Regions from separate parts of the Streptomyces sp. BR1 genome, predicted to be linked through region 1. Evidence: riboswitches for the same ligand, from Rfam matches in the RefSeq annotation. Region 1 holds a riboswitch; each other region holds the start of a gene.
The links. Region 1 has a riboswitch for cyclic di-AMP ahead of ACT1U9_RS18690 (transglycosylase family protein). Riboswitches for the same ligand answer to the same signal wherever they lie in the genome.
Positions count from the first base shown of each region.

Region 2: another riboswitch for cyclic di-AMP. It lies ahead of ACT1U9_RS14340 (M23 family metallopeptidase); the one in region 1 lies ahead of ACT1U9_RS18690 (transglycosylase family protein).
Region 3: another riboswitch for cyclic di-AMP. It lies ahead of ACT1U9_RS00590 (transglycosylase SLT domain-containing protein); the one in region 1 lies ahead of ACT1U9_RS18690 (transglycosylase family protein).

Region 1 covers NZ_CM126252.1:4,274,867-4,280,890, reverse strand. The annotation lists gene eno (phosphopyruvate hydratase) at 1-985, opposite strand, end outside; gene ACT1U9_RS18690 (transglycosylase family protein) at 1,376-2,071, opposite strand; cyclic di-AMP (ydaO/yuaA leader) riboswitch at 2,075-2,272, opposite strand; gene ACT1U9_RS18685 (transglycosylase family protein) at 2,533-3,495, opposite strand; gene ACT1U9_RS18680 (cytochrome P450 family protein) at 3,650-4,873, opposite strand; gene ACT1U9_RS18675 (nucleoside triphosphate pyrophosphohydrolase) at 5,029-5,988, opposite strand.
Region 2 covers NZ_CM126252.1:3,332,879-3,338,902, forward strand. The annotation lists gene ACT1U9_RS14335 (aldo/keto reductase) at 1-492, opposite strand, end outside; gene ACT1U9_RS14340 (M23 family metallopeptidase) at 602-1,681, opposite strand; cyclic di-AMP (ydaO/yuaA leader) riboswitch at 1,693-1,840, opposite strand; gene ACT1U9_RS14345 (PP2C family protein-serine/threonine phosphatase) at 2,008-3,183, opposite strand; gene ACT1U9_RS14350 (hypothetical protein) at 3,292-3,594, opposite strand; tRNA gene ACT1U9_RS14355 (tRNA-Met) at 3,685-3,758, opposite strand; gene ACT1U9_RS14360 (PhlD) at 3,834-4,901, opposite strand; gene ACT1U9_RS14365 (MmyB family transcriptional regulator) at 5,036-5,866, opposite strand.
Region 3 covers NZ_CM126252.1:131,486-137,509, reverse strand. The annotation lists gene ACT1U9_RS00610 (alkaline phosphatase family protein) at 1-573, shown strand, start outside; gene ACT1U9_RS00605 (hypothetical protein) at 592-795, opposite strand; gene ACT1U9_RS00600 (DinB family protein) at 802-1,356, shown strand; gene ACT1U9_RS00595 (class I SAM-dependent methyltransferase) at 1,563-2,237, shown strand; cyclic di-AMP (ydaO/yuaA leader) riboswitch at 2,577-2,760, shown strand; gene ACT1U9_RS00590 (transglycosylase SLT domain-containing protein) at 2,765-3,577, shown strand; gene ACT1U9_RS00585 (metal-sensitive transcriptional regulator) at 3,651-3,947, shown strand; gene ACT1U9_RS00580 (beta-glucanase) at 4,014-4,658, opposite strand; gene ACT1U9_RS00575 (cold-shock protein) at 5,025-5,228, shown strand; gene ACT1U9_RS00570 (DEAD/DEAH box helicase) at 5,488-6,024, shown strand, end outside.

The DNA of each region.
Region 1 (6,024 bases):
CCTCCTCGATGCCGCGGGCCAGACGCTCCGGGTTGGTGACGAACAGGTCGTCGCCGACGATCTGGACCTTGGAGCCCAGGCGCGAGGTGATGGTGTTCCAGCCGGCCCAGTCGTCCTCGTACAGCGGGTCCTCGATGGAGACCAGCGGGTACGCGGAGACGAGCTCCTCGTAGTACTCGGTCATCTCGGCGGCCGAGCGGGACTTGCCCTCGAACTCGTACTTGCCGTCCTTGTAGAACTCGGACGCGGCGACGTCGAGCGCCAGCGCGATGTCCTTGCCCGGGGTGTAGCCGGCCTCCTTGACGGCCTCAAGGATGAGGTCCAGGGCAGCGCGGTTGGACTCCAGGTTCGGGGCGAAGCCGCCCTCGTCACCGAGGCCGGTCGACAGACCCTTGTTCTTCAGGACCTTCTTGAGGGTGTGGTAGACCTCGGCACCCCAGCGAAGGGCCTCGGAGAAGGACTCCGCGCCGATCGGGGCGATCATGAACTCCTGGATGTCCACGTTGGAGTCGGCGTGCGACCCACCGTTGAGGATGTTCATCATCGGCACCGGGAGCAGGTGCGCGTTGGGGCCGCCCAGGTAGCGGAAGAGCGGCAGGTCGCTGGCCTCGGAGGCGGCGTGCGCGACGGCGAGGGAGACGCCGAGGATGGCGTTGGCGCCCAGCGAGCCCTTGTTGTCCGTGGCGTCCAGGTCGAACATCGCCTGGTCGATCAGGCGCTGCTCGGTGGCGTCGTAGCCGACGAGCTCCGGGCCGATCTGCTCGATCACGGCGAGGACGGCCTTCTCGACGCCCTTGCCCTGGTAACGGTTGGGGTCACCGTCACGCAGTTCGATGGCCTCGAAGGCACCGGTGGAGGCACCCGAGGGGACGGCGGCACGGCCGGTGCTGCCGTCGTCGAGGCCGACCTCGACCTCGACCGTGGGGTTGCCTCGGGAGTCCAGGATTTCCCGGGCTACGACGACGTCGATGGACGGCACGAGCATCTCCTTCTGGGATGTGACGCGAATACGCCGGGCCGCGTGGTCCGGCACCCCTGAGCCTAACCGTCTCCAGGGCATCGGCCAGTCCACCGACCGGCCCGTGGGACGAAACGGGGGGCAAAATGTTCCTGAACGAAACAAAGCCCCGCCGCGACGCGTACGGGGGATGACGCGTCGGGGCGGGAGTCTGTGTGGGGTCCGCCCACGGCCCGGGTTCAGCTTTCAGCTGAGCGGGCCGCTGCGCGGTCCGTGCGGGTCCGTTGTGGCTTGTCGCGCGGTTCCCCGCGCCCCTCAAATGGGCCCTTCGGGCCCTCCTAGGGGCGCGGGGCTGTATCGATTTGCGGCTCCGCCGCGTGGGCACGAGCAACCCAGCACGGTCCGCAGCCGAACCGCTCAGCTCAGGTGGAGCTGCTGACCGGGGAAGATCAGGTTCGCGTCCTTCACGACGTCCTTGTTCAGCTCGAACAGCTTCTGCCAGCCGCCCTTGACGCCGTGCGCGTCCGCGATGGAGCCGAGGGTGTCGCCGGACACGACCTTGTACTCGCCGTCGCCCGTCTTGACCGGCGCCGGGCGGGACTCGCCACGGGACGCGGGGGCCGACTCGCGCTGCGGGGCCGGTGCGGCCTTCGGCGCGGCCTTCTTCGGGGCGGCCTTCGGAGCCGCCTGCTTCGAAGAAGAGGACGAGCCCGACGTGTCGACGTTCGGGGACGCGCCACCGGACGTCAGGTTGCCCGCGCCCGCGCAGCCCCAGGCGCCCGGACCCTGCATCGCGAGCAGCTTCTCGGCGGTGGCTATCTGCTGGCCCTTGGTGGCCAGGTCGGCGCGCGAGGCGTACTGGGTGCCGCCGGCGGCCGCCCAGGAGGACTGCGAGAACTGCAGGCCGCCGTAGTAGCCGTTGCCGGTGTTGATGGACCAGTTGCCGCCGGACTCGCACTGGGCGACCGCGTCCCAGGTGGCGACGGAGGCGGCGGAGGCCGAGCCGGTCGCCATCAGCGGGGCGGCGACGGCCGCGCCGGTGACACCGGCGAGCGTGGCGATACGGGTGGCCTTGCTGGGGCGACGGTGCTTGCCCTTGCCGGAAAGCAGCATGGAGTGTCTCCTCACCGACGCCTGCGAGGTGAGCTGTCGGGTTCGGGCGAGTGAGTGGCCCGGTCGCGCCTTTCGGCACGTCTTCACCCCAAGCCGGTCCATGGCCGTCTCGTACGTCGCGCCGTATGGCGTGCGTCCTTCAACGGCCGGGCCCGGCACTTACCTTGGGTCCCCCGCTCCTGCCTACGGCGCGTCAAGCGTCGACTGTTCCCCCGCGACCGACGGCAGGATTCGGCGTTTCCGGTCGGAGGGGCTCGTGGTGACGAGCGCTCCGACCGTAAACACACCAACCCCCGATGTTCAAAGGGGCACATCGGGGAGAAATCGCCCGCGGCCACCCTTCCGTATCGCCTGTTTCCGCAGGTGAGGGGCGTCCCGTACGTACCGGACGTACGGGGCACACCAGTTGGCGGAAAGAGACTCATGTCTCACTTGCGCAGAAGTGGACATACGCCCCTGAACTACCCGTGAGTGATGGTCGGGTTGTCCGTCTTTGTCGGGTTCAGGTCAAGGCTCTGGCCGGGCAGGATGAGGTCCGGGTCGGAGCCGATCGTCTTCTGGTTCGCCTTGTAGAGCGCCGACCAGCCGCCCTCGACCTTGTGCGAGCGCGAGATGTCCCACAGGCTGTCGCCGGCGCGGACGGTGTAGTCGCCGGGCGCCGTCGTGGCGTCGCCCGCCGTACGTGAGTCGGCGTCACCTCGCGAGGCGCGGGGCTGCGACTCATGGGTGTCGTCCGTGGTGCCCGGGACGGTGGTCGCGGGCGCGCCGGTCTCGGCCGGGTCGGGAGCGCCGCGGTGCTTGCCGGGCGTCGAGCCGGAGGGCGTGGTGGGCGCCGGGGTCTTCTTGGCGGGCGCGGACGGCGTCGAGCCCGTCTTGCCGTCCTTGTCCGTCGACGGGGTCGTGGACGGCTTCGGCGCGGTGGAGGCGGAGTCGGAGGGCGTGCTCGGCGCCGGAGTCTTCTTCGCGGGCGCGGACGGCGTCGCGTCGTCGTCCGGGGTCGTGGGCGCCGGGGAGGGCGTCGCGCCCGGGTCGACGGCCGGCGTACCGCCGCCGCTGGTGAGCCCGGAGACCTCGGTGCAGCTGGTGAACGCCTTCGGGCCCTTGGCCGCGAGCACCTTCTCGCCGATGGCTATCTGCTGCGCGCGGCTGGCCATGTCGGGCCGCTCGGCGTACGCGGTGCCGCCGTACGTCTCCCAGGTCTCCTGCGAGAGCTGGAGCCCGCCATACAGGCCGTTGCCGAAGTCGGCGCTCCACGAGCCACCGCTCTCGCACTCGGCGACCCGGTCCCAGGTAGTCGCCGAGGCCGCGTTCGCGCCGCTGGCCGCGAAGAGCGGCAGCGCGAGGGCGGAGCCCGTCACCCCTGCCGCGACGACGAGGGCGGGAGCCTGGCGAGGTCGTCGGTGACGTCCGTTCCCGGAGCGCATGCTGTGGCCTTCCGTGTGACTACGTCGGTGACTGCGGAGCCGGTTGGTGAACCGGTTGCCGAGTCGAGGGGTGAACGTAGCCCTACTCGAACGCTTGTCACAAGTCGATGCACCCGCGATAACGCGAAAGTCACAGTTTTGACGGACCGTCAGGTTACCGGCGGTGCGACGGGGGTGTGAACTCGACCGGGAGTGTGCGCAGTCCGCGCATGATGAGTCCGCCGCGCCAGCGCAAATCGGCAGGATCCGCCCCTAGCTGCAGGTCAGGAAGGCGCCGCAGCAACGTCGCGAGCGCCGCCTTCGCCTCAAGCCGGGCCAGCGGCGCACCCAGGCAGTAGTGGATGCCGTGCCCGTATCCGAGGTGCTGGTTGTCGCGGCGGCCGAGGTCGAGCCTGTCCGGATCCTCGAACCGGTCCGGGTCGCGGTCGGCGGAGGCGAGGACGACGAGCACCGGGTCGCCCGCCGCGATGTCCTGGCCGCCGATCCGCAGCGGACTCGTGGCGAACCGCCAGGTGGCGAGCTCCACCGGGCCGTCATAGCGCAGCAGTTCCTCGACGCCGGTGTCCAGCAGGTCCGACTCGCCCGCCGCGAGCGAGGCTTGCAGCCGCTCGCGCTGGTCGGGGTTGCGCAGCAGCGCGTACATCCCGTTGCCGATGAGGTTCACGGTCGTCTCGAAACCGGCGAACAGGAGGATGAAGGCCATCGCGGCGGCCTCGTTCTCGGTGAGGTGCTCGCCGTGGTCGCTCGCCCGGATCAGACCCGAGATGAGGTCGTCGCCGGGATTCTCCCTTTTACGGTGGATGAGTTCCAGCAGATAGCCGCGCATCTTCTTCACCGAGCGGGCGACACCGCCGCGCGGGCCCCCGCCGTGGCGGATCATCATGCCCGCCCAGTCGCGGAAGTCGTCCTGGTCCTCGCGGGGCACGCCGAGCAGGTCGCAGATCGCGTAGATGGGGAGCGGGAACGCGAACTCATGGATGAGGTCGGCCTCCCCCTTCTCCGCGAACCGGCCGATCAGACCATCCGTCAGTTCCTGTACCCGGGGCGCGAATTCGGCGACCGTACGGGGAGTGAACGCCTTCGACACGAGGCGGCGCAGCCGGGTGTGGTCCGGCGGGTCGATGTTCAGCAGATGGGTCATCAGGTCGGCCTTGCGCTCGCCCGGGATGCCCGTCTTGCCCTTGGCGTGCGCGGGCTCATCGTGGTGCGCGGGGTTCTTGGAGAGCCGCTGGTCGGCGAGCGCCTGCTTGGCGTCCGCGTACCGGGTCACCAGCCACGCCTCCACACCGCTGGGCAGCTTGGTGCGATGCACCGGCGAGTGCTCGCGCAGCCAGCCGTACGCGGGGTAGGGGTCGGTGGCGAACTCCCAGGTGAACATTTCCGGAGCGGGGTCCTCGCCGGACGGGCAGGAACGAGGAGCGGCATCCGGGGCCGAGCCATGAGCGGGCGCGACCGGGTCCTGGCCGGACGAGCCGGGGTTCTGGTCGGCCGAGGCCGGATCCTGGCCGGGCGGAGTCGAGGGCTGCACAGCCGTCAGGCCTTTTCCGCCGTGCGGATCGCGTCCCGGTACGCGCGGGCCGCCGCGCGCAGGGCCGCCTCCGGGTCCGTGCCGTCGGCCTCGGCCGCGACCGCGAGGGCGAGCAGGCGGTAGCCGATGCCCTCGCCGGTGGGCAGCGGGACGTCCAGGCCCGCCATGCGCACCCGGGACGCCAGCTTCGCGGCGAGCGCGAGGCCGGGCTGGCCGACGGGGACGCCGTCGGTCACCGACTCGCGCTGCTTCTCCGCCGCCTTCTGCCGCAGCCAGTGCTCCTTGACCTCCTCGGGCGTCTCGGCGCGCTCGTCGCCGAAGACGTGCGGGTGGCGGTGGATCAGCTTCTCGACGATGGTCCCGGCCACGTCGTCGACCGAGAACGGCTCCTCTTCGTCCTCTTCCGCGATACGCGCGTGGAAGACGACCTGGAGCAGCACGTCCCCCAGCTCCTCGCGCAGCTCGTCGCGGTCGCCCTCCTCGACGGCCTCGACCAGTTCGTACGCCTCCTCAAGCGCGTACTTCGCCAGCCCCTTGTGGGTCTGCTGCGCCGACCACGGGCACTCGCGGCGGATGCGGTCCATGACCTGGACCAGGTCGAGCAGCCGGGCGCCCGGCAGGTCGTACGAGCCGGGCAGCAGCTCCAGGTCCGGCATGGAGACCCGGCCCGAACCGGCGAGCCGGGCCAGGCCGTCGGTGAGCCGCCGGTCGCCCTCGCCGGACTGCAGGACCACCACGGTCCGACCCCCGGCGCACTCCTCCACCAGCTCCTGCGCGGCGGGCGCGGCCGTGGTGACCTCGACGCCCGCCTCGCGCAGATACGGCAGCTGAGGGTGCGCGGGGTCGGCGCAGAGCACCCGGTCGGCGGCGCGCAGCGTCTGCCACGCGGGCCAGGACAGCAGCCCGGGCGCCACGCGGTGGCTGGCGGTGAGCAGGACGACGCGGCCGGGTTCTTCGAGAGTCACCTCTCGAACCTACCCCGACCCGTCCGGCCCCGATCC
Region 2 (6,024 bases), 940 kb from region 1:
GTCCTGGAGCCGCGCCGGGGAGATGTTGGAGGCGGCGACCGCGCGGACCTTGCCGTCCCGCACCAGCTGGTCGAGGGCGGTGACGATCTCCTCGACGGGGACGGACTCGTCGTCGAAGTGCGTGTAGTAGAGGTCGATGTAGTCGGTGCCGAGGCGGCGCAGGGACTCCTCGACGGCGGCCTTGATCGTGGTGGGCGCGAGGCCCTTGTACGTGAGGTGGGCGCCGACCTTGGTGGCGACGACGACGTCCTCGCGGTTGCCGCGCGCGGCGAGCCACCGGCCGATGATCCGCTCGGACTCACCGCCCTCGTTGCCCGGGGCCCACTGCGAGTACACGTCGGCCGTGTCCACGAAGTTGCCGCCGGCGGCGGTATACGCGTCGAGCACGGCGAACGACGCCGCCTCGTCGGCGGTCCAGCCGAAGACGTTGCCGCCGAGGGCGAGCGGGAAGACGGAAAGGTCCGAGGCACCGAGCGGGCGCAGAGAGGTCATGAGGGGGCAACGGCGTTGTGGGGCACGGGTATTCCGGATACGCGGCCCGATCCGGAACCCGGACGGGAACCCCGGACCGCACCCGACCCGGGGTGGAGCCCCACCCGACCTACGGGTTGAGCCCCTTCGACTGCAGCCACGCCATCGGGTCGATGCCCGTGCCGTCCGGCGTGTGCACCTCCAGGTGCAGATGCGGGCCCGTGACGTTGCCGGTGGCGCCGACGCGGCCGATCGTGTCGCCCGTGCTGACCTGCTGGCCCGCGCTGACCGCGATCGACGACTGGTGGCAGAACCAGAGCTCGGAGCCGTCGTCCAGCTCGATGACCGTGCGGTAGCCGTACGAGCCGGACCAGCCCGCCGACTTGACCGTGCCGCTGTGGATCGCCTTCAGCGGCGTACCGGTCGGGGCGGCGAAGTCGAGGCCCGTGTGGTGGCCGGAGGCCCACATCGAACCGGCCTCGCCGAACGTCGAGGTGATCGTGTACGAAGCGACCGGCAGCGAGTAGCTCTTGGCGAGCTCGGCGAGGCGTTCCTCCTCGGCCTTCTTCGCGGCGGCCTCCTCGGCGGCCTTCTTCTCGGCCGCCGCCTTCTGCTGCGCCGCGGTCTGCGCGGCCTTCGCCTCGGCCGCGGCCTTGTCGGCCGCTGCCTTCTCGGCACTCGCCTTGGCCTCGGCCTCGGCGTTGTTCTGCTGCTGTTCGGCCTGCTGGAGGATGCGGGCGCGCAGGGCCTCGCCCGCGTCGGTGGCGCCCTGCTCGGCCTCGGCCCTTGAGACGCCCGCCATGGTGAGCGGGGCGCTCGCCACGGCCCGGTCGGCCTTGGCGGTCGGGGACGTATCCGGGGTGTCGTCGCCCGCGATGTCCGATATCAACGTGCCCACGCCCGGCAGGGACTTGACGTCCGGGAGCTTGTCGGCGACCGAGTCGGGCAGGGATATGGAGACCGGCGGCTTGGTCTGCGCGCTGGCCATGCCGCCCGCGCCGACGGCCGCGATGACGCCGACGCCGAGGACGGTGGAGCTGCGGGCGAGCCCGCCGCGCTGCTTGGCGACGCGGTGCCGGCCGCGTACGGCACGCAGGGACTCCTCGGTGGGGTCCCACGGCTCCCACACCTCGGTGTCACTGGGCGGGGCCCCGTACAGGGAGACGGGGGGAACCGGCGGGGTGCCGAGGGCAGGCTCGTTGGACGCCACGGGGGCGCACTCCTTTCCTTCCTTCTCGCCTACCGGGTTAGCTGACGGGTTCGGAGCAGGAAGGTCTCCTACGGGCACCTCAGAGAAGTGCGAAGGTGCCCGATTCACCCCAAGTTGGTGGTTCCCCGGTTCCCTTGCGGGATTCGGCGCGTGCGCACGGTGCCGCCTAGGCGACGGCTGGGACGACCGCGCTGCGTTATCGAACGTTAATAGACACCGGGACCTGTTTCCAAGCTGTTCCCGTTGATCCTTAATGACAGTGCGTCAAATGGCGTGCACTGCGGGGCCGTTCGGCTACGAAGGGTTACGAGGCGGCTCGACCGGGGTCATGGCACCACCGGCATCGTCCGGCGCCGCTCAGGCTGGCGCACCCCCGGGCGGCTCACCGCGAGCAGCGCCATGTCGTCGCTCGCGCCCCCGCCCGTATGTCTGCGCACGTCGTCGACGAGCGCGTCCAGCAGCTCCTCCGGACCCGGGAAGATGCGGCCGCGCAGCCGCTCGTGCGGATCGTAGAAGTCGCCCGGGGCCTCGGCCGCGCGGGCCTCGGAGAGGCCGTCGGTGTAGAGCAGCAGCGTCGCGCCGGGCGGGAACGGGTACGCGTCCGCCCGGTCCGGCCACACCCCGAGCTCCGCCATCCCCAGCGGCAGCGCGGGGTCGGCCGGGGTGAGCGCGTCGAGCCTGCCGTCCGCGTGGAGGAGCAGCGGCTCGGGGTGCCCCCGGTTCACCAGGCGTACGCACTCGCGGCCGGGCGGGATCTCGGCGAGCACGGCGGTGGTGAAGCCCTCGAAGGCGTCAAGGCCGTCGCGCCGGGTGCCCTCGCGGGCGAGCGCCCGCTCCAGCCGCCCGGCCACGTCCTCCAGTGACGGCTCCTGCTCGGCGGCCTCCCGGAACGCCCCGATGACCACGGCCACCGCCTCCACCGCCCCGAGCCCCTTGCCCCGCACGTCCCCGACGACGAGCCGCACCCCGTACGGCGTGTCCTGGACGGCGAAGAGGTCGCCCCCGATGAACGCGCCCGCCTGCGCCGCCTCGTAGCGCGCGGCGACCTGGAGTCCGCCGATACGGCCGGACGGCTTGGGCAGCACCGCGCGCTGGGCGGTCTCCGCGATCACGCGCGCGGAGGCCAGGCGCTCGCCGCTGCGGCGCAGGGTGCGGTTGATGACCAGGGCCAGGATCGCGACGGTGAACACGGTGAACAGCTCGCTGACCGCCTCGGCGGTGCTGGGGATGTCGTGGAAGGCGTCGGTGAGCACCACCGCCCCGACGGCGGCCGCGCCGATGACGGCGGTGCCGACCCGGCCGAAGAACGAGGCGGCGATCAGGGGCGCGGCCGAGTAGAGGGCGGCGGCGGTGAGATCGGGCGGCGTCGAGACGTCGAAGACGACACCGACGACGAGGAGCAGCGCGGGCAGGACGCGGACGAGGCCGAGCCGCCGCAGTCGGGCGGCACCCGCCACCTGGTCGAGGCGCCCGGGCCCCTCGTCCTCTCCTCGCTGCCGCACCTGTCGTCTCCCTGCGCGTCCGCCGGGCTGCCGACATTCCGTGCCCCACCCAGGCTGTCGGGCGGCGTGCGCCACGGCGACCGCACCTCGGCCAACCGGGCTACCGGGTCAGTGGCGGTCGGCCCCGGTCGCGATGAGCCTCGCCCGGCACCGTCGGGGCCCGGCGAGCCCCCGTACGCACGTCCCTCTGGCGTGCCGACGGGTCGCAGGGGGCCCGTGCACGGCCGGGACGCCGCCCTTGGTGTGCCCCGGCGCGGACAGCCAGGGCACGGCGACCGGCGGCAGCGGGAACGAGACGCACATCAGCAGCGCGCACGCGGCGAGGAACAGCGGCACGACGGGCACTCTCCGCCGCGTCGCCGCCCCGATCCGGGCCATCGATTCCAGCAGCCCCGCCGCGTGCTCGCGCATGGTAATGGGGACAGTACTTTACGTAAGTGACGAGTTTCTGTGAAACGCCACAGGGCCCGGCACATATGTGCCGGGCCCTGTGGACTTCAGTAGCGGGGACAGGATTTGAACCTGCGACCTCTGGGTTATGAGCCCAGCGAGCTACCGAGCTGCTCCACCCCGCGTCGGTAAACACAACTGTACGGCATGCGGGGAGGTGCTCCGTACCGGATTGGCGTGAGCCACCCCATCGGGCCGGTTCAGGCCGACCAGTGCCCCCGGGACGCGGCGAGCACGAACCCCGGGCCGAAGCCGATGATCAGGCCGTACTGGCGGTCGGCGGGGGCCTGCGCGAAGGTGCGGGCGAGCACGTCGAGGACGGCCGAGCCGCCGAGGTTCCCGTTGGCGGCCAGGCTCGCCCAGGCGTGCCGCAGGTCGCCGTGGTCGCGGTCGCCGTTGAGCCCGAAGCCGACGGCGGCGTCCTCCAGGACCCGGGGCCCGCCGGGGTGGACGACCGCGAACTCCAGCGCCCGGCCGCTGCCGCCGAGCCACTTGCGTACCGCCGGCAGGCTGTCGTTGAGGGCGGCGGTGGCGGCGGAGGTGGAGTCGAAGTGCAACCCTGCGCCCGACAGGCGCCCCTGGTAGCGGTCGATGCTGTCGGGCAGCACGTACTCGAAGGTGTCCTCGATGACGAAGCTCGGCCCGGCCCAGGCGGGGGTGTCGGAGACGACGACCGCGCCCGAGCCGTCCCCGAAGAGCACCTTGTAGATCATCGACTCGCGGCTGGTGTCCGTGTGGTTGTACGTGGCCGTGGACAGGCACTCCGCGACGACGACGAGGACGTGGGAGCCGGGGTGCGCGGCGATGTCCTGGTGCGCCCGGACCAGACCGTGCGCGCCGCCCGCGCAGCCGACGGTGGCCATCGGGATCCGCCGTACGTCGGGTCGCAGGCCCAGCTCCCGTACGAGCGCGACATCGAGGGACGGCACGGTCCACGAGGTGGTGTGGCTGGTGATGACGCAGTCGATGTCGTCCGGTTCCAGTCCGGCGTGCGCGAGTGCCTCCCGCCCCGCCTGCGCCGCAAGCCGCAGCGCGTCCTCGTACGCGGCCCGGTTCCGCTCCTCGATGGTGGCGTTTCCGGCCACGGTCGGAGCGTGCAGCGGGCGGGTGAAACGGCGGGTCCGGACGGTGGTCGCGCGGGCGATCCGCAGATGCGCCTCAAGCCGCGGCCGGTCGGGGTGGGCCCGCCGTATGTCCGCACAGATCTCATCCGTGGCGACTATGTGCTCCGGCAGGACGACGGAGGGAAGGGCTATGTGTACGGGCACGACGGGGCTCCCCTTCGAGAGGCCAACGGGCGAAATATCAACCTAGTTGAGACGGCTGGATTTCGTTCCTCTGAATTCGAACAGAGCCCAGGTTTCGGGGTCGTGCGGTGGTACGGACGGCGCGTACGGGAAGTTCAGCTCGTCAGGGGCGCGCTGAGCATCGGGTGGCGGCTCACGAGCGAGGCACCCGGTGTGTAGAGCAGCAGCATCACGCGGGCACCGGGCGAGGTGACCGGCTCGGCGACGCAGGTGGTGACCCAGCCGGGCCCGTACAGGCTGTGCCGGATGGGGCGTTCGGACCCGTCCGGGTACGGGATCGCGCTCGCCCCGGTCTCCCGGTACAGCGGCCCGGCCACCGGGTCGGCCTGCACCTCGGCCTCCAGGCGGCGCAGCTGGGCGTCGTTGGGCCGCATCTCCACCCCGTGCTGCAACTGCGGCAGCACCATGGGCGCCCACCGGTACTCCCAGTCGGTCAGCACCTCCTCGCGGGCCTCGGCGTCCAGCGCCATCCAGCGCATGGTGTTGTCCGGCACCTCACGGCGCGGGAAGAGGTCCGCGAACTCCTCGTTGTACGCGAGCAGGTTCCAGGCGGCGTCGGTGATGTAGGCCATCGCCCCCTCGATCTGCTCGACGACCCGCTGCCACACGCCGGGCACCGACATCCCCGAATCCCGGTTCAGCGTGTACGGCGGGTACTCGCGCCGCGTGAGCCGCCACAGGAACGTCCACTCCTGCTCGTTGAGCCGCAATGTTCGCGCCACATTCGTCAGGAACTCGGCGGTGGGATTGAGTTGCCCGTTCTCGAACCGGTTGTACGTGCCCGGTGTGCGCTCCAGAAGGACATCCATCTGCTCCTGGCTCAGCCCGGCAACGCGCCGCCCCGGCCCCGCCTGCCTGGGCGGAAACCCGGCCGACTCCGGATGAATGGCGGCACGCCGCTCCTGGAGAAGCGTCTTCAGGGACATACGGTCACGAGCGGCGAGCGGCAAAGCGGGACCTTCGTTCGGCGGGACGGGTGGGTGGGCCGGGGCGGGCCTTGGGCGGGGAGATCGGACTTTCGCTCAGGAGCTGGGGCCTCCGAGGGCTGAATGTTGATGGCTGGATCATTATCTGCAATTCAGCC
Region 3 (6,024 bases), 4.1 Mb from region 1:
CGCGTCGACGACGGCCCGCTCGTCGACGGCCTCAACGCGGCCTGGAAGAAGGCGCACCCGGGCGCGGGCGACCTCGTCGCGCACAGCGCGGACGACGACGCCTTGCTGCTGTGGCTGGGCGACCGCTCGCAGGCCGCCGCCGAGTTCGCCAAGACGTATCTGCTGGCGCAGCACGGCACCGGCACGGACATCGACGCCAAGCCCAAGGCGTTCACGCGCGGCGGTCTGGCGACGGTGTACGCGGGCGCCGCGGCGGCCCGCCACTTCGGTGTGCGCCCCGGTGACTCCCGTGTCCCGGACGTCTTCGGCGTGGCCCAGTACGGCGTCGTCTACACCGGCGGCACCAAGAAGATCGCCGAGCACGGCGGCGCCGCCCCCGACGACGTGAACGTCCCGCTGGTCGTCTCCGGCGCGGGCGCTCCGGCGGGCGTGCGTGACGCGGCACACGTCCACACCACCCAGATCGCCCCGACCATCCTGGCCCTGCTCGGCCTGGACCCGCGCGACCTGGCGGCCGTACGCCAGGAGCACACGCGGGTGCTGCCGTTGCGCAGTGGCGCGACCCACCGTTGAAATGACGTGAGTTCACGCTCATAGCGTCACGGGCGTGCGCAGACGTTCTATCGCCGTGGCCGTCGTCGCGAATTGCGCGGCGGCCGCGTGCTTTTTCACTTTGCCCATGCGCTGGGCGAATTCCTGGGCGGTGAGCCAGTTCGACAAAATGGTGTCGAGTTCGATGAGGCTCACGTTCTGCGACTTGAGCGTATTGATCACGGACTTCATGCGGTCGATCATGGGGCCATGACGAGCCCACGCAGCAGAAGAGCCCAGTTGTTCATCGACGCCGAGCGGGACAGCCGGTTCAGCAGCAGTGCCACCGTCGACGAGCGGACCATGCTGGTCGACTTCCTGGCAGCTCAGCGCACGACGCTGGAGCTGAAGTGCGCCGGTCTGGAAGCGGAATTGTCCCGGCGTTCGGTGGCTCCCTCCACGCTGTCGCTGCTGGGGCTCGTACGCCATCTCGCCGATGTCGAACGCCGGTGGTTCCGGCAGGTCCTGGCAGGGCAGGACGCGCCGCTCCGCTTCTCCTCGGCGGCGAACCCCGACGGGGACTTCGACGACGCGGTGGCCGACCCGGCCGTCGTCGCGGAGGCGTGGGAGGCGTGGCGGGCCGAGGTGGCGTTCGCGGAGAAGTTCGTCGCCGAGGCGCCCGATCTCGACGTCGCGGGCGAGGACGCCTGGCGCGGCCCGGTGTCGCTGCGCTGGGTCGTCATCCACATGATCGAGGAGTACGCCCGGCACAACGGCCACGCCGATCTGCTGCGCGAGCGGATCGACGGAGCGCGCGGGATGTGACCGAGTGGCGGTGCTGTGACCACGCTGGACGGTCTCACCGCCGGATTCCGCGGTTGCACAGTAAGGAGTCCTGTCGCCATTGCCCGTGTCATATGTTGTCGATCAACGGGCCACTAGCCCGAGGCACTTGGGACGTGCTTGAGCGGGGCCTGGGCCGAGGTCGGCCACGGGGGCCTGTGCGATGACGATGACGAAAGGCGCACTTGATGACCATCACTGCCGCAGAGAGCTTCGAGGCCGTGTACCGGGGCGAGGGCGCGTTCGCGCTGCCGCCGTGGGACATCGGCGAGCCGCAGCCCGAGTTCGTCCGCATCGTCGAGGCCGGGGATGTCAAGGGGCGGGTTCTCGACGCGGGGTGCGGGACCGGCAGCCTGGCCCTCTACCTGGCACGTCAGGACCTTGACGTGGTGGCGCTCGACTTCTCGCCGACGGCCGTCGAGTCGGGCCGCCGCAAGGCGGCCGACCAGGGCGTGGACGTCGAGTTCGGCGTGGCGGACCTGTCGGCCGTGGAGGGTTACGACGCCGAGTTCGACACCATGCTGGACTGCGCCCTGCTGCACGCGCTGGAGGAGCCGGAGCGCGGGCGCTACATCCGTGAGCTGTACCGGATGGCGCGGCCGGGCGGCGTCGCGCACATCCTCACGTTCTCCGAGCGCGTCCCCGACTTCGTCGAGGTCGTCAAGGGCATCGGCCCGCACCGGGCCACCAAGGACGAGCTGCACGGCGAGTTCACGGCGGCGGGCTGGGACGTGCTGTCGATCGAGGAAGGCACCATCGTCGGGCAGATCGCCGTCACGGAGATGGCCTCCGAGCTGGGCGCCGAGGTCACCACCCGGATCGACCTGCCGTCCTGGCTGCTGAAGGCCCGGCGCCCGCTGTAGCCGCGCGCATGGCTGCGTAATGTCCGAAATGATCCTTCAGGGTCACTTTCTTGCTTATTTCGCTAATGATGCCACTGCGGGTGAATACGTAAATTAGGCGGCATTTACGTGCCGCTTGCCGGGGCGTTGTTTTCGGCCCGGGAAAGTGAAGTGGGTCACGTGGTCGGTCGCAGGCCCAAGGTCGGCGGCCGACCAATTCCCTTTGCGGCGAAGGCGAGTTGAGGATTCCGGTCGGGCGCGTGCGGGGCGCCTGTCTTGCAGTGGATCTTTATCTGATATGGCGCGGTGAATTCGGTCCTTGTTTCTCCCGGACCTATTCGCTTACGGTCACGGCTAAATCCGGATGGACCGCCGAATCCTGCCGCCGTCCGGATACCTCCCACACACGAATGGCAGGAGCGGGGGACCCAAGTAGGCCGCCGGTCCGGTTTCCGGAACGGCTCGGGGTCAAGCCGCGTGCGCCGCGGCCGGGCATCTCCTGCCCGAACCCGACAGCTCACCTCGCAGGCGAAGGAGAGGAATTCGCCATGGCCGCAAAGGGTAAGCACCGCCGACCCAAGTCCAACTCCCTTACCCGTGGCCTCGCCGCCGCCGGTACGGGGGGCGCCGCGCTCGTCATCCCCGTGATGGGTGCGACCACCGCCGGTGCCGCACCCGCCGTGACGTACTCCGCCCCCACGATGAAGGCGTCGGTCCTCGCGGCCGCCAAGCCGGCCGTGGTGAAGGCCGTGGCGAAGAGCGCCCCCACCAGCTACTCGGTCGTCGCCGGTGACTCGCTCGCCAAGATCGCCCACGACCTCGATGTGAGCGGCGGCTGGAAGGCGCTCTACCAGGACAACCGCCAGGCCATCGGCGGCGACCCGACCATGATCCACCCCGGCCTCACGCTCACGATCGGCAAGCAGGCCCAGACCTCGGCCACCGCCGACCGCGCGGCCACCACCACCCGCGCCGACCGCTCCGCGCGCTCGACCACCCTCACCCAGGCCACCGCCGCCGTCGCGAAGACGACGTCGTACGCGAACAACCTCGACGGGTGGATCCGGCAGTCGCTGGACATCATGGCCCAGCACGGTATCCCCGGCAGCTACGACGGTATCTACCGCAACGTCATGCGCGAGTCGTCGGGCAACCCGCTGGCCATCAACAACTGGGACTCCAACGCCGCCGCCGGAATCCCGTCCAAGGGCCTCCTCCAGGTCATCGACCCCACCTTCCAGGCTTACCACGTGCCCGGCACGTCGACGGACAGCTACGACCCCGTCGCCAACATCACCGCCGCGTGCAACTACGCGGCGAGCCACTACGGGTCGATCGACAACGTGAACGGCGCCTACTGACCGGACCCCGGGCAACAGGTCACCTTCCTCGCCACTTCGTCGGGGCGATACCCCCCGGGGTACGCTGGCACGGATGCGCAGCGAGGAAGGACCGCCCATGGCCAGGACCGTCGACGAGGAAGCCACCACCGCCGTACTGAACCGGCTGCGCCGTGCCCAGGGGCAGCTCGCCGGTGTCATCGCCATGATCGAGGCCGGGCGCGACTGCAAGGACGTCGTCACGCAGCTCGCCGCCGTGTCCCGCGCGCTCGACCGCGCGGGATTCAAGATCGTGGCCAGCGGTATGCGCCAGTGCATGGCGGCGGCGGACGGCGAGACCCCGCCGATGACCGAGGCCGAACTCGAACGCCTCTTCCTCGCGCTCGCCTGACGGGGAGGGGGCGCAGCGGTCGGCCCGGTCCGCTTCGGCGAAGTGCCGTGACATCACGGCGAGTTGTCACTGTTCGCGATGCACCCGCAGCATCGGCACCTCGAACGACATCTCCGATACGCCGGGTTGTGGCGGTGGGTGGTAACGGCCCGCGCAGACCGACAGGTTGACGATGAGGTGGGCCCGCCAGTGCCGGCCCACTCCGCGCTGATCGGAGAAGACAGCCGCACCGTTCACCCACCAGGTGACCGACCCCGCGCCGAACTCCACCCGTAGGTCGACGAGGCCGCCGGGGCGGACGGCCGGGTCGCGGTGGTAGTGGTGCGCGCCTCTGACGTGGTTGGACAGCTCCAGCAGATCCGGGTTGTCCGGGTGGTACTCGAACACGTCGATCTCCTGGCCGCCGTCCCGCCAGGTCCAGATCGCGGGCCACGCCCCCAGCTCCTGCGGGAGCCGTACGCGTGCGTCGAGTACGTCCCCGGCGCACACCATGAAGTCCTCGTCGCCGCCTTCCGTGGTCAGCAGTCCCGTACTCCACGTCCCCTCGGGGCGGCGCCGTGCCCGGAAGGTTCCGGTGCGGCTGTAGGAGGGGTCGGCGACCAGGTGGTCCAGCTTGTCGTCGCCGGGGTTGACCGGACCGCCGTCCGGATACGCCCAGGAGCGGCCCGCGACCCACTGTGCGGGCGAAGCGAAGTCGGCGGTGAAGAGCACGGCCACACTCTGGCACGAACCGGGCACGCTCCGGCACGAAGCGGCGCCCAGGCCCGCCGAGCACCCCCTGCGGTGTGCTTTACGTAAGCAAATATGTGATGTCACCGTTCGAAAACTTGGGCAATGGGCGGCGAAGTTCCATGGTGCTCCAGGTGAAAATTGAGCATTTGCTGTACGGGGCGACCCTGCCGTGCTACTGTTGATCCAGTTGCAGTTGTGGTTCCCAAAAACTTCAAGTGCCTTGACGGTCTTCTTCCGTCGGGCACTTTTGTATTTCCGGTGCTTTTCCGGACGGGGCAATCATCACGGCGACGCCGGGGTCCGCACAGTGTGGACCTCTGGGCACTGCCCCGAAGGAGATATGACATGGCTACTGGCACCGTGAAGTGGTTCAACGCGGAAAAGGGCTTCGGCTTCATCGAGCAGGAGGGTGGCGGCCCGGACGTGTTCGCCCACTACTCGAACATCGCCACCTCCGGCTTCCGTGAGCTCCAGGAAGGCCAGAAGGTGAACTTCGACGTCACGCAGGGCCAGAAGGGCCCGCAGGCGGAGAACATCGTCCCCGCCTGACGCGTTTGACGCTCAGATTTGACGCAGCTGGGGCCCGCACCTTGTGTACGGGCCCCAGCTCGTTGCTGTCTGCGGGACCGTGCCCGCCGCGCCGTGAACGGCGCCTCGCACACTGCACGGATCACATGACGCCGACCCGGGCTCCGTTCCCGGCTCCGGCCTCGTATTCGTTTTTTCTTTCGGCTCGTTCTTGCGATTCCCAGGCCGTTGTTCCGGTCGCGAATTCCTCGATACGTGCCATATCGAGGAAGGTTCTCCTTTGAACCGTTCAGCTCGCACGAATGACCGTTCCTTCGGCGCCCGCAAGGGCGGTGGCCCGGCCGGTTCCGACCGGGGCGCGCGCTTCCGTCCGCAAGCCTCCGGGCGCTCCGGTGCCCCCGGTGGCCGTGGCCGTCGTACGACCGCCCCGCAGGGTGAGTTCGCGGCGCCCGACACCCTCACCCCCGCGCTGCCCGCCGTCGAGACGTTCGCCGAGCTGGACATGCCGGCCGAGCTCGTGAAGACGCTCACCGACCTCGGCGTGGACACCCCGTTCCCGATCCAGGCCGCCACGCTGCCGAACTCGCTCGCCGGTCGCGACGTACTAGGCCGGGGACGCACCGGATCCGGCAAGACCCTCGCCTTCGGCCTGGCGCTCCTCGCCCGTACGGCAGGAAAGCGCGCCGATTCCAAGCAGCCGCTGGCCCTGGTCCTCGTCCCCACCCGGGAGCTGGCCCAGCAGGTCACCGACGCGCTCACGCCGTACGCCCGCTGCCTGAAGCTGCGCGTGGCCACGGTCGTCGGCGGTATGTCGATC